3 regions of the Paenibacillus sp. JNUCC32 genome follow, and region 1 is predicted to be linked to each of the others. Evidence: riboswitches for the same ligand, from Rfam matches in the RefSeq annotation. Region 1 holds a riboswitch; each other region holds the start of a gene.
What was found. Region 1 has a riboswitch for ZMP and ZTP ahead of purT (phosphoribosylglycinamide formyltransferase 2). Riboswitches for the same ligand answer to the same signal wherever they lie in the genome.
Positions count from the first base shown of each region.

Region 2: linked by a shared signal. The riboswitch ahead of JNUCC32_RS06490 (bifunctional 5,10-methylenetetrahydrofolate dehydrogenase/5,10-methenyltetrahydrofolate cyclohydrolase) and the one ahead of purT (phosphoribosylglycinamide formyltransferase 2) in region 1 are both predicted to bind ZMP and ZTP.
Region 3: linked by a shared signal. The riboswitch ahead of rpiB (ribose 5-phosphate isomerase B) and the one ahead of purT (phosphoribosylglycinamide formyltransferase 2) in region 1 are both predicted to bind ZMP and ZTP.

Region 1 is NZ_CP062260.1:1,569,036-1,572,308, reverse strand. It holds gene JNUCC32_RS07330 (MATE family efflux transporter) at 1-11, opposite strand, end outside; gene purT (phosphoribosylglycinamide formyltransferase 2) at 329-1,489, opposite strand; ZMP/ZTP riboswitch at 1,572-1,653, opposite strand; gene JNUCC32_RS07320 (LysR family transcriptional regulator) at 1,714-2,589, opposite strand; gene dapA (4-hydroxy-tetrahydrodipicolinate synthase) at 2,701-3,273, shown strand, end outside.
Region 2 is NZ_CP062260.1:1,397,243-1,400,515, reverse strand. It holds gene JNUCC32_RS06495 (LacI family DNA-binding transcriptional regulator) at 1-230, opposite strand, end outside; gene JNUCC32_RS06490 (bifunctional 5,10-methylenetetrahydrofolate dehydrogenase/5,10-methenyltetrahydrofolate cyclohydrolase) at 527-1,375, opposite strand; ZMP/ZTP riboswitch at 1,442-1,521, opposite strand; gene JNUCC32_RS06485 (permease) at 1,676-2,686, shown strand; gene JNUCC32_RS06480 (TIGR03943 family putative permease subunit) at 2,794-3,273, shown strand, end outside.
Region 3 is NZ_CP062260.1:6,155,783-6,159,055, reverse strand. It holds gene glyA (serine hydroxymethyltransferase) at 1-597, opposite strand, end outside; gene JNUCC32_RS27185 (TIGR01440 family protein) at 688-1,272, opposite strand; gene rpiB (ribose 5-phosphate isomerase B) at 1,353-1,817, opposite strand; ZMP/ZTP riboswitch at 1,932-2,013, opposite strand; gene JNUCC32_RS27175 (low molecular weight protein arginine phosphatase) at 2,121-2,708, opposite strand; gene JNUCC32_RS27170 (manganese efflux pump MntP) at 2,764-3,273, opposite strand, start outside.

The sequences.
Region 1 (3,273 bases):
ATGTCTCTCATGTAGATTCTCCTATGCCGTCAATAAACGTTCCTCTAGAGATTTATTTGAAATATTATGCTTCAAGCAGCGCTTATCGCATCGAATGGAAACATTATAATGGGTGAGGGTCGTTTGTATTCTTGTGTATCTTATCATGAAAGAACATAAATTTCTCCTATTTATTCCCGAAATCAAAACTAAAAGCAAGTACTCGTCATTCGAAGAGTCTGTACCCGATTTGGATCCCTGATTTCTCTATAACTGAAAAGGCCAACCGGTCATTTCGGTTGGCCTTTTCAACATGATGACATGTGATATCCCTATGGAATTCCGATGTTTATGCCTCTTCGACGGCAAGCTTATCCAAGGCCAGCTTCGCACGTGACCGCGCTTCTTCGACATCGCCGGCGGTTGACAGCGCGACTGCTACTCGTCTTCCGACCTTGGTTACCGGTTTGCCGAACATGCGAAGCTGCGTATTCGGAACGGCCAGCGCTTGATCGGCGCCTGTAATCGTATAGTCTTCCAGCTCTCGGCCGGCTTTCAGGGGGCGGCTGGCTCCCGGCGTGATCAATTCGATCTCTGGTATCGGAAACCCGAGAATGGCACGGACATGAAGCGCAAATTCGGATAGATTTTGCGTGACCAGCGTAACCAGCCCAGTATCATGCGGACGCGGGGATACCTCGCTGAAGTACACCTTATCCTCGGCCAAAAATAATTCAACGCCGAACAAGCCGTATCCGCCAAGCTCGTCGGTAATCTTCCGCGCAATATATTTAGCTTCCTCGATTTGCGCTTCAGACATATCGTGCGGCTGCCACGATTCGATATAATCTCCGCTTTCCTGAATATGCCCGATCGGCGCACAGAAGCTTGTTCCATTGACGGAGCGGACGGTCAGAAGCGTGATTTCCGACTGGAATGAAATGAATTCCTCAATGATCACCCTTCCGTTCTGAACGCGGCCGCCTTCCATGGCGATGTTCCAGCAGGACTCGATATCCCCTTCCGAACGGCACACGCTTTGACCTTTGCCGGAGGAGCTCATCAACGGTTTGATCACGCACGGAAAACCCATGTCCAGGACAGACTGCTTGAATTCCTCATAGGTATCGGCAAATCGATAGTCCGCAGTCGGCAGTCCCAACTCCTCTGATGCCAACCGGCGGATCCCCTCACGGTCCATCGTAAGCTTTGCGGCTCTGGCGGTAGGAATCACCCGAAACCCCTCATCCTCCAGCTTCACCAGCTCCGCAGTAGCCAGCGCTTCAATCTCCGGAACGATCAGGTCCGGCTTTTCCAACTCAATAATAGCGCGCAGCTTCTCTCCGTCCAGCATATCGATCACATGGCTGTGATCGGCAACGTGCATGGCAGGAGCATCGGCATAACGATCGACGGCAACGGTTTGGACACCCAATCGTTGTGCTTCAATTACGACTTCTTTCCCTAGTTCTCCGGATCCCAGCAGCAATATTTTTTTCGTTTTGAACATCGTTGTTTTATCCCCTTTTCATAGTTTCAGAGACGATAGAAGCCCAAGAAAATAATAAAGAGGTAAGGGAAATAAACTCCCTTACCTCTGCCCAGGCGTACGGCCGTTGTCATTCATGTGCTCCCTCATGGTTCCCCCATGCTACGCCAGTCACACATAAACCTATACATTGTTACATAAATGATACTGAATCTTTTCGTTAAATGCAATATCAGCCTGCGTCCTTAGGATTTAGACTTCAACATTTCGATCATATCCTGAAGCGAGTGTGACAGCCACTTCTTAGGATGAACGACAATCTGGATGTCCAGTCGAATGTCAGGGTGTTGAAAGGGAAGAACCGCCAGCTCTCCCCTCTTGATTTCCTCCTCTGCTACCATTCTCGGCAATAGGGAGATGCCGGTGCCGGACATGATATATCTTTTTATTGCCTCGGGGTTGCCCAATTCCAAACCAATACGGACGGGAGCTCCGCTGGCGCGCAGCACTTTTTCCAACATGATTCGGTAATTGCAAGTATCCTCGGTCATAATCCATTCGTAATCAGCCAGATGCTCCAGCTCGATGACGGGCAACCAGCGAAGCGGATGATCCGGATGGGCAATCAAATGGAGGGGCTCTTCCCGGATCGAGATCCAATTCAATGAAGTGTCTTCCGGTTTGTTCTCCAGAATAAGCCCGAGATCGTACTCGCCCTCTCTTACCTTACTGACGATGCTATCTTCACGATCCGTTTGCAAGCGGATGGCAAGATCTTCATGCTCCTGTCTTAGCCGATGAAGGACGGATGGAAGAAAATATGCGGCAAGCGAATCGATCGTTCCAATCGATAAGATGCCCCCGCCTTGTTTCGTCAGCTTTTCCTTAGACTGCTGGAACAGATCCAGCATTTGGACAGCATACTTGAACAGCTCCTCCCCTGACTTCGTCAGGCGCAGCCCTCTGCCATACCGTTCAAACAGCTTGACGCCGTATTCCTTCTCCAGCTTCTGGATCTGGGTGGTAACGCTGGATTGTGCATAACCCAATTCGTCAGCGGCTTTAGTAAAGCTCTTTCGAACAGCAACCTCCCTGAAGGTTTGCAGATAGATCAGTTCCATCGCTTTCTCCTCATCAATAATATTGATAATAACTATCTATTATTATAGATAACACCGATTCCGATTCCCATGGTAAAGTAAAGCCACAATTCATGAAATGGAGGAAAGATCATGTTGAGTCCGCAAGATTTGAGAGGTATTTATGTTCCGGTGGTCACTCCCTTTTCACATGAATACGCATTGGATGTTCCGTCTTATCATCGTTATTTGGAGAATTTGTTATCCCATGACATTCAAGGATTGATCATCAACGGTACGACCGGAGAGGCGCCGACGGTAACTTGGGAAGAGGTCGTTCAGGTGGTGGAGGAAACGCGAAAAGGTCTGGACGGACGGCAATTGCCGGTCATTATTGGTACGGGTACCAACGATACGTTCTCCAGCATGAAGCGGACGGAATGGGCAGGACATATCGGGGCAGACGCGGTATTGGTGGTCACGCCGTATTACAGCCGCCCTTCGATTGAGGGCATTATACAACATTTCTGCAAAGTCGCGGAGGTGGGGATACCGGTTATTTTGTACGAAGTTCCTTCGCGCACTGGAATTTCCTTACCGGTCGATGCCATTCGAAGAATCATGGAGATCCCCGGTGTCATCGGAATGAAGGACAGCACTGCGAGTACGGAGCTTATGAGAAGCTTGTCTCCATACGATACGAAGCCTGTTCTATGCGGGGACGAT
Region 2 (3,273 bases), 170 kb from region 1:
GTCTGCGATGCGGAGAAGGAGTCCAGACGCGGCATAATGGTGCCGATCATGCTCGTTTTTTTCGCTTTCAGGCTTTGCGCAAAAGAATTCGGGATATAGCCGGTTTCCTGAATAACCTGCTCAATCTTGCGGCGTGTCGCATGACTGACGGATCCTCCGTTCAAGAAACGGGAGACCGTGCTTTTGGCAACTCCGGCTTTGTGGGCAATATCGGCGATCGTGTTCTTCATGTCAAGATCTCCGGAGCCGTTAGCAGCGCTGCATCGAACGGATCATTCTCTGGAGCTCCCTGTTGTCCCGCACAACAGGCCATGATTCGTATAAACATGAATCTCTCCCCTTCGTATTTCTCTTATTCCTAACTATACCATGACGTCCAGGGGTCCGTGAAATGGGGCTCCAAGCCTAGCATTGCATGGTCCATATTTGCTTCTATGTTCCAGGCTCTGGCATAAAATGAAAGATTCGAAGGGGATGATTCATGGGTGCAGCCTTGCTTCACGTGCAAGTAGTCAAGTGCATTCCCTTAAGCTTGGACGGTTCGCTCGGCCGATTCGACGGTATGCTTCAGCAATGTCGCTATCGTCACGGGGCCGACGCCCGCCGGTACCGGCGTGATTGCGGAAGCCGCCTTGGCGCAGGCTTCGTAATCGCAGTCCCCGATATTCCCTTTATTGTAACCGGCGTCCAACACGACGGCACCCGGCTTGATCCAGTCCCCTTGAATGAAATTAGGCTTGCCTACGGCCGCAACCACAATATCCGCTTGGGACACAATCTCCCCAAGGTTCTTCGTTCTCGAATGGCAGATCGTAACCGTGGCGTTGCGATTGAGCAGCATCATCGATACCGGCTTGCCCAGAATCGGACTGCGTCCGACCACCACCGCATGCTTCCCTTCGATCGGCAGGCTGTAATAGTCCATAATCGCGATAATCGCCGCCGGCGTACATGACGGGTAATCGGCGAAACCAAACGCATTTTGCGAGAACCCGAGCGTGGTTACTCCATCCACGTCTTTTTTCATGTCGATGGCATCAAAAGCCGCCCGCTCATCGATATGGTGCGGTACCGGGTGCTGAAGCAGAATACCGTGGACGTCCGGATCCTCGTTCAGTGCTTGAATCGCGGCGATCAGCTCCTCCGTCGTTGTCGATGTCTCCAGCACTACTTTTTTGGATATGATGCCAAGCCGCTCGCACGCATTTCCCTTCATCCGCACATAGGTCGCCGAAGCAGGATCATCGCCAACCAGAATCGTTGCCAGACAGGGGGTTACCCCTTGCTGTTTCAATTCCTGTACCTTCACCGCCAGCTTTGCCTTGATATCATCGGATACTTTTTTCCCATCCAAAATTACGGGTTCCTTACTCATGCTAATCCGCTCCTTCGCCATTGTATTAAAAAACATAAAGAGGCAAGGCGACTCGAACGTCTCCTTACCTCTTGCCCAGGCGTACGGCATATGATCCCATGTGCTCCCTCTTGGTAACCCAAGCTACGCCAGTAACACATGGATAACTTTTTTTAATATATCACGACTTTGGACTTCGCGCCACCGGCTATGCGGCCGCCCTTTAATCGTAAAGTTTTTGATTTATTGGCTGAAATCACGTATGTTGCCGATGGTACAAGCATAGAATGTCTTAAGAACAATTCGCTTCAGGAGGCCTTGATGAGATATCCGGCGATCTTCAAAATGCTGCCCTTTATACTGCCGCTTGTGTTCGTGATTCCGGTCTTGACGATATGGCTGCAGAAGGACTTAAACCCCATACCCAGCCAAGACCTGCAGCAGGTTAAAACCGTCTTCACGGGCATCTTCCTTGAGGCACTTCCTTTCATTTTGCTTGGAGTGCTGCTGTCGTCCCTTTTGCAGTTGTTCGTAAAAGAGCAATGGGTGCGGCGTCTCACGCCGAAGAATCCGATGGTTGGCGTCCTGTTCGCTTCCATGCTCGGCATCCTGTTTCCCATCTGCGAATGCGGGATGATCCCGGTCGTTCGCAGGTTGATGCTGAAGGGGATGCCCGCCTATATCGCCGTCACCTTTATCCTCAGCGGTCCTATTCTGAATCCCATTGTATTCGCATCAACGATCATGGCCTTCCGTTCGCATCCCGAAGTGACGATCGGACGAATGGGACTGGCTTTTGCAGTCGCGGTGACGACGGGTTTGCTCGTTTATGTTTTTTCAAGAAGCAGCCCCCTGAAGCGTTCCTTTCAAGAGTTCGCCGAACAGGGCTCCAGCAAGGGGGAACGTTTGTTGCATGAGCATCCCAAAACCTGGAGAAGCATGTTTGTCCACGCCGGAGACGAGCTGATCGAGATGTGCAAATATTTAGTCCTGGGCGCTTTCCTGACGGCCTGCATCCAATCCTTCATTCCGAGGGAGGAGCTGCTGGCTCTGGGGAACGGTCCTGCCGCCTCCTATCTGTTCATGATGGGCTTTGCCTTCATCCTGTCCCTTTGCTCAACTTCGGACGCCTTCGTGGCATCGGCATTCACGCACACCTTTACCGTCGGCCCGCTGGTTTCCTTCCTGGTTCTCGGCCCGATGCTGGATTTCAAAAGCCTGCTCATGCTGTCGGCTACCTTCAAGACCAAATTCGTGATCGGCTTAAGCCTGCTGGTGATTACGCTTGTCTTTATCGGCTCTGTAGCCGTCAACGCGCTATTCGGCGGTTAGGTGTAGTAAACAAACTGGAGTGGCAATACACGAAAACGGTTGGAATAACGGCACCTTCAGGCTGTTATGCCTTCGGATATCCACTTGAGATTGGAGGTGTTCGGGACGTGAAGCCCCGTCTGAGCCTGCGAAGCCACTATATACTGCGATCGCTGCTTATCGCAGCTCTGGCCGCCTATATCATGCATCTGAACGCATCAAATTCGCTGGACTATTACTTGGCTCCCCATATGCAGACCCTGCTTCTGCTCTGTCCGGTGCCGCTGTTGTTCATAGCTTTCGGCATGCTGTGGCACGCCATTGCGGGAGCTTCCGGCGAGGTGTGCGATTGCGAGCACCCCCTGCCCAGCGGACTGATCAAAAACATATCGGTTTACGGGTTATTCACGGTGCCGCTGCTGTTCGGCCTGCTCCTGCCGGACCAAGCCCTCGGCAGCGATATGGCGGCCAAAAAAGGCATGATCTACACCTATCCGAACCCCGATGTTCGCCGTAAAGCCGAGGAGCGGAATGCTTCCGCCGTTTCGGGCATGGAGAAGCATGGAACGAATGATGACCTGGCGGCAGCGGAGGACATCGCACTGAAC
Region 3 (3,273 bases), 2.4 Mb from region 1:
CATATCGACCATGAACAATGCGCCTACGTCGTTCGCGATGGCAGCAAGCTTCTCGAAATCAATGATGCGAGGATATGCACTTGCACCCGCCACGATCAGACGAGGACGGTGTTTGAAAGCCGCTTTGCGGACTTCGTCGTAATCGATAAGGAACGTGTCTTCCTGCACGCCGTATGCAACGAAATTGTACAGAAGGCCGGACGCGTTAACCGGGCTTCCGTGAGTCAAATGGCCGCCGTGGGCCAGGTTCATGCCGAGCACGGTATCTCCAGGCTTGAGCGCAGCCAAATACACCGCCATGTTCGCTTGGGCGCCGGAGTGCGGCTGAACGTTGGCATGCTCGGCACCGAACAATTCCTTCGCGCGGTCACGGGCGATATCCTCCACGATATCCACTCGCTCACAGCCGCCGTAATAACGCTTGCCAGGGTAGCCTTCCGCATATTTATTCGTCAGCACCGTCCCCATGGCTTCCATAACCGCTTCGCTGACGATGTTCTCGGAGGCAATCAGCTCAATGTTGCTGCGTTGACGCTTCAGTTCCAAATCCATCGCTTCCAATACAGCCGGGTCATTCTTCCGCAAATGTTCCATCATGTTCATATCCTCCCATAATCAATCGTTATTTTCTCTTGCCAAGTCAAGACTACAAGTTTACCTAATGACTAAAGCGGGCTCTCATTCGAATCAATCGCACAGCGTGGAATCATCCCGCTGCTCAAGCCGGTACACGGCACGTTCTCCGCCGATCAGCTTCGGCCGGGTGTAAGCCGCCGTTACGCGCGCATCGCCGATATAACGCTCGCTCGGCCTGAACGGAACCGCCACTCTTCGCAAATGCATGCCGATCAGCGTCTCGCCGATATCGACACCCGCATGGGCCTCAATGGATTCCGCAAGGCAGGGCTCCTTCATACTCCGATACGCCGCCGAGGCCATGGAGCCTCCCGCCCCCGGAATCGGTACAGCCGCCACTTCCGTCAGGCGCAGCTCTTCAAGCAGTCCCCGCTCCATGACTAGCGCCCGGTTCAAATGCTCACAGCATTGATAGGCTACAGCGAAGCCGAATTCCGCTTGAACCTCGGCAATGCCCTGAAGAAGCTGCTGCGCCGTTTCAAGAGCGCCGCCCGTGCCGATCCGGCGTCCGACCACTTCACTGGTGCTGGCTCCGATGACCAGCACCTTGCCCGGTCCTAAGGCTGCCGCTTCGGCCAGCTCGCGGACGATCCGCGCCGTCTGTTCGCTCAAGGAAACCTTGGAGATATCCGTCATGTCACAGTCCTCCCGATGAATTTTTTTCACAGAAGATGCTTCATTCCATACGCAATAACCGCAGCAGCTTACGCGTTGACCTATCGCGATTCGCTCTTCAGGTAACGCTCCTCGATGGCCTTGATCTTGTTCACGCGGCCGACATGGCGTTCGCCCTGGCTGAAATCCGTTGTCAGCCATGCGCTGACGATCTCGGCAGCAAGCCCGGGGCCGACGACGCGCTCGCCCAGCGCAATCACGTTGCTGTCATTATGCTCACGCGTGGCTTTGGCCGAAAATACATCATGCGTCAGCGCGCAACGGATGCCCGGCACCTTGTTGGCGGCAATGCTCATGCCGATTCCCGTTCCGCAGATCAGAATGCCCCGATCCGCTTCACCCGAGACCACCTTCTCGCACACCGGAAGCGCGTAATCGGGATAATCCACGGAATCGGAACAGCCGCAGCCAAGATCCTCCACCTCGTGTCCAAGACCCCGAATGACCTCCACGATCTCCTCTTTCAGACGAATGCCGGCATGATCGGTACCCAATGCAATTTTCATCTATGAAAAACCCCCTCGAATGTTCGCTTTTGCGTTTTAGCTTGTTTCATTATAACCCAAACTCCACGCAAAAGACGAAAAAAGAGCAGTCGGCGCACGTATTGTGCTCCAAATGCTCTTTGCCCAGGCGACCGGCCGTATATTCCGATGCTCCATCGTGGTTTCATCCACTTCGTCGCCAGTTACATCGGATTCATGTTTTTCACCTTCATCTTAAAGCAATACCCTGCGAAAGGCAAGCGGCTTTTTTAGCCAGATTGAGCCCGGATCCAGATTTACTCTTCGCTTCCGTCGAAGCCGATCCTATTTATGCTGATCCGCTTCCAGCTTGTCCAGCAGGCGGAAGAGCGCCGTTCGAATCTCCGCCGCCGTCGCCTCGTATTCCTCCCGCGAGCCACCGAAAGGATCGGAGATATCGAAGCTCGGAATGCGCTGGCGCAGCTCGATCAGACGCTCCCGGTCGCGGTCGCTGACATCGCGGCCCAGCGATCTGGCCAGCTCAAGCGTCGCGTACAGGCTGTCCTGCTCCCGCAGATCATCCAGCACCCGCCGGTCATCCTCCACAAACTCCTTCAGCGTGTGCATCTTGTCGGCCGCATGCGGGAACTGCCGAATCGCATACTGCTTATGCGACTGGGTCAGCGTCAGAATCAGGTCTGCCCATTCCACCAGATTCGCGGTCAGCGGCTTAGATACCAAACGATCTTGAATATCCTGGTCCCGCAGTATCGATTCCGCATGACGGGATACCGGCATGCCGTCCACGGCCGAGACGCCGGCGGATTGCGTTTCCAGGGGAATGCCCCGCTGTTTGGCGAGCTTGCGCAGCATCCCTTCCGCCATTGGGCTGCGGCACGTATTCCCCGTGCAGACAAACAATATATTTTTCACGGTCCCGTACCTCCCCGTTGTAGGTTGTTTTGGGATTATTGTAACAAATATTGCATCAAAAGATAAACATCACGCCAAAGATGATCAAAATCAGTCCGCCCAGCATTTCGCCGTACTCTCCCAGCTTGTTGCTCACCTGACGGCCGAGCAGCAGGCCGAGAATGGACAGCAAACCGCCCACGACACCGAAGGAGATCACGATCAGCAGCACATCATCCACGAACATCCCGAGCGAAACGCCTACCGAGAAGGAGTCGATGCTGACGCTGAGCGAAAACAGCAGCATGCCCAAGAACGCGGTAGGATGAATGCGCTGACCTTCCCCGCCCCGCCAAGCATTATACAGCATATGCCCGCCCAGCAGGAGGAGCAGCCCGCCGGCTGCAAGCCCTGTGACGTGACCCAGCAGCATACCTACATAGCGGCCGGCAAACAAGCCCGCCAGCGGCATTAGCATGTGAAACAATGCGATCATGAAGCTGATGCCCAGCATATGGCCTAAGCGCATGCCGCCTCTCATTCCGACTCCGATGCCAAGCGAAAATGCGTCTAGCCCGAGTGCAAC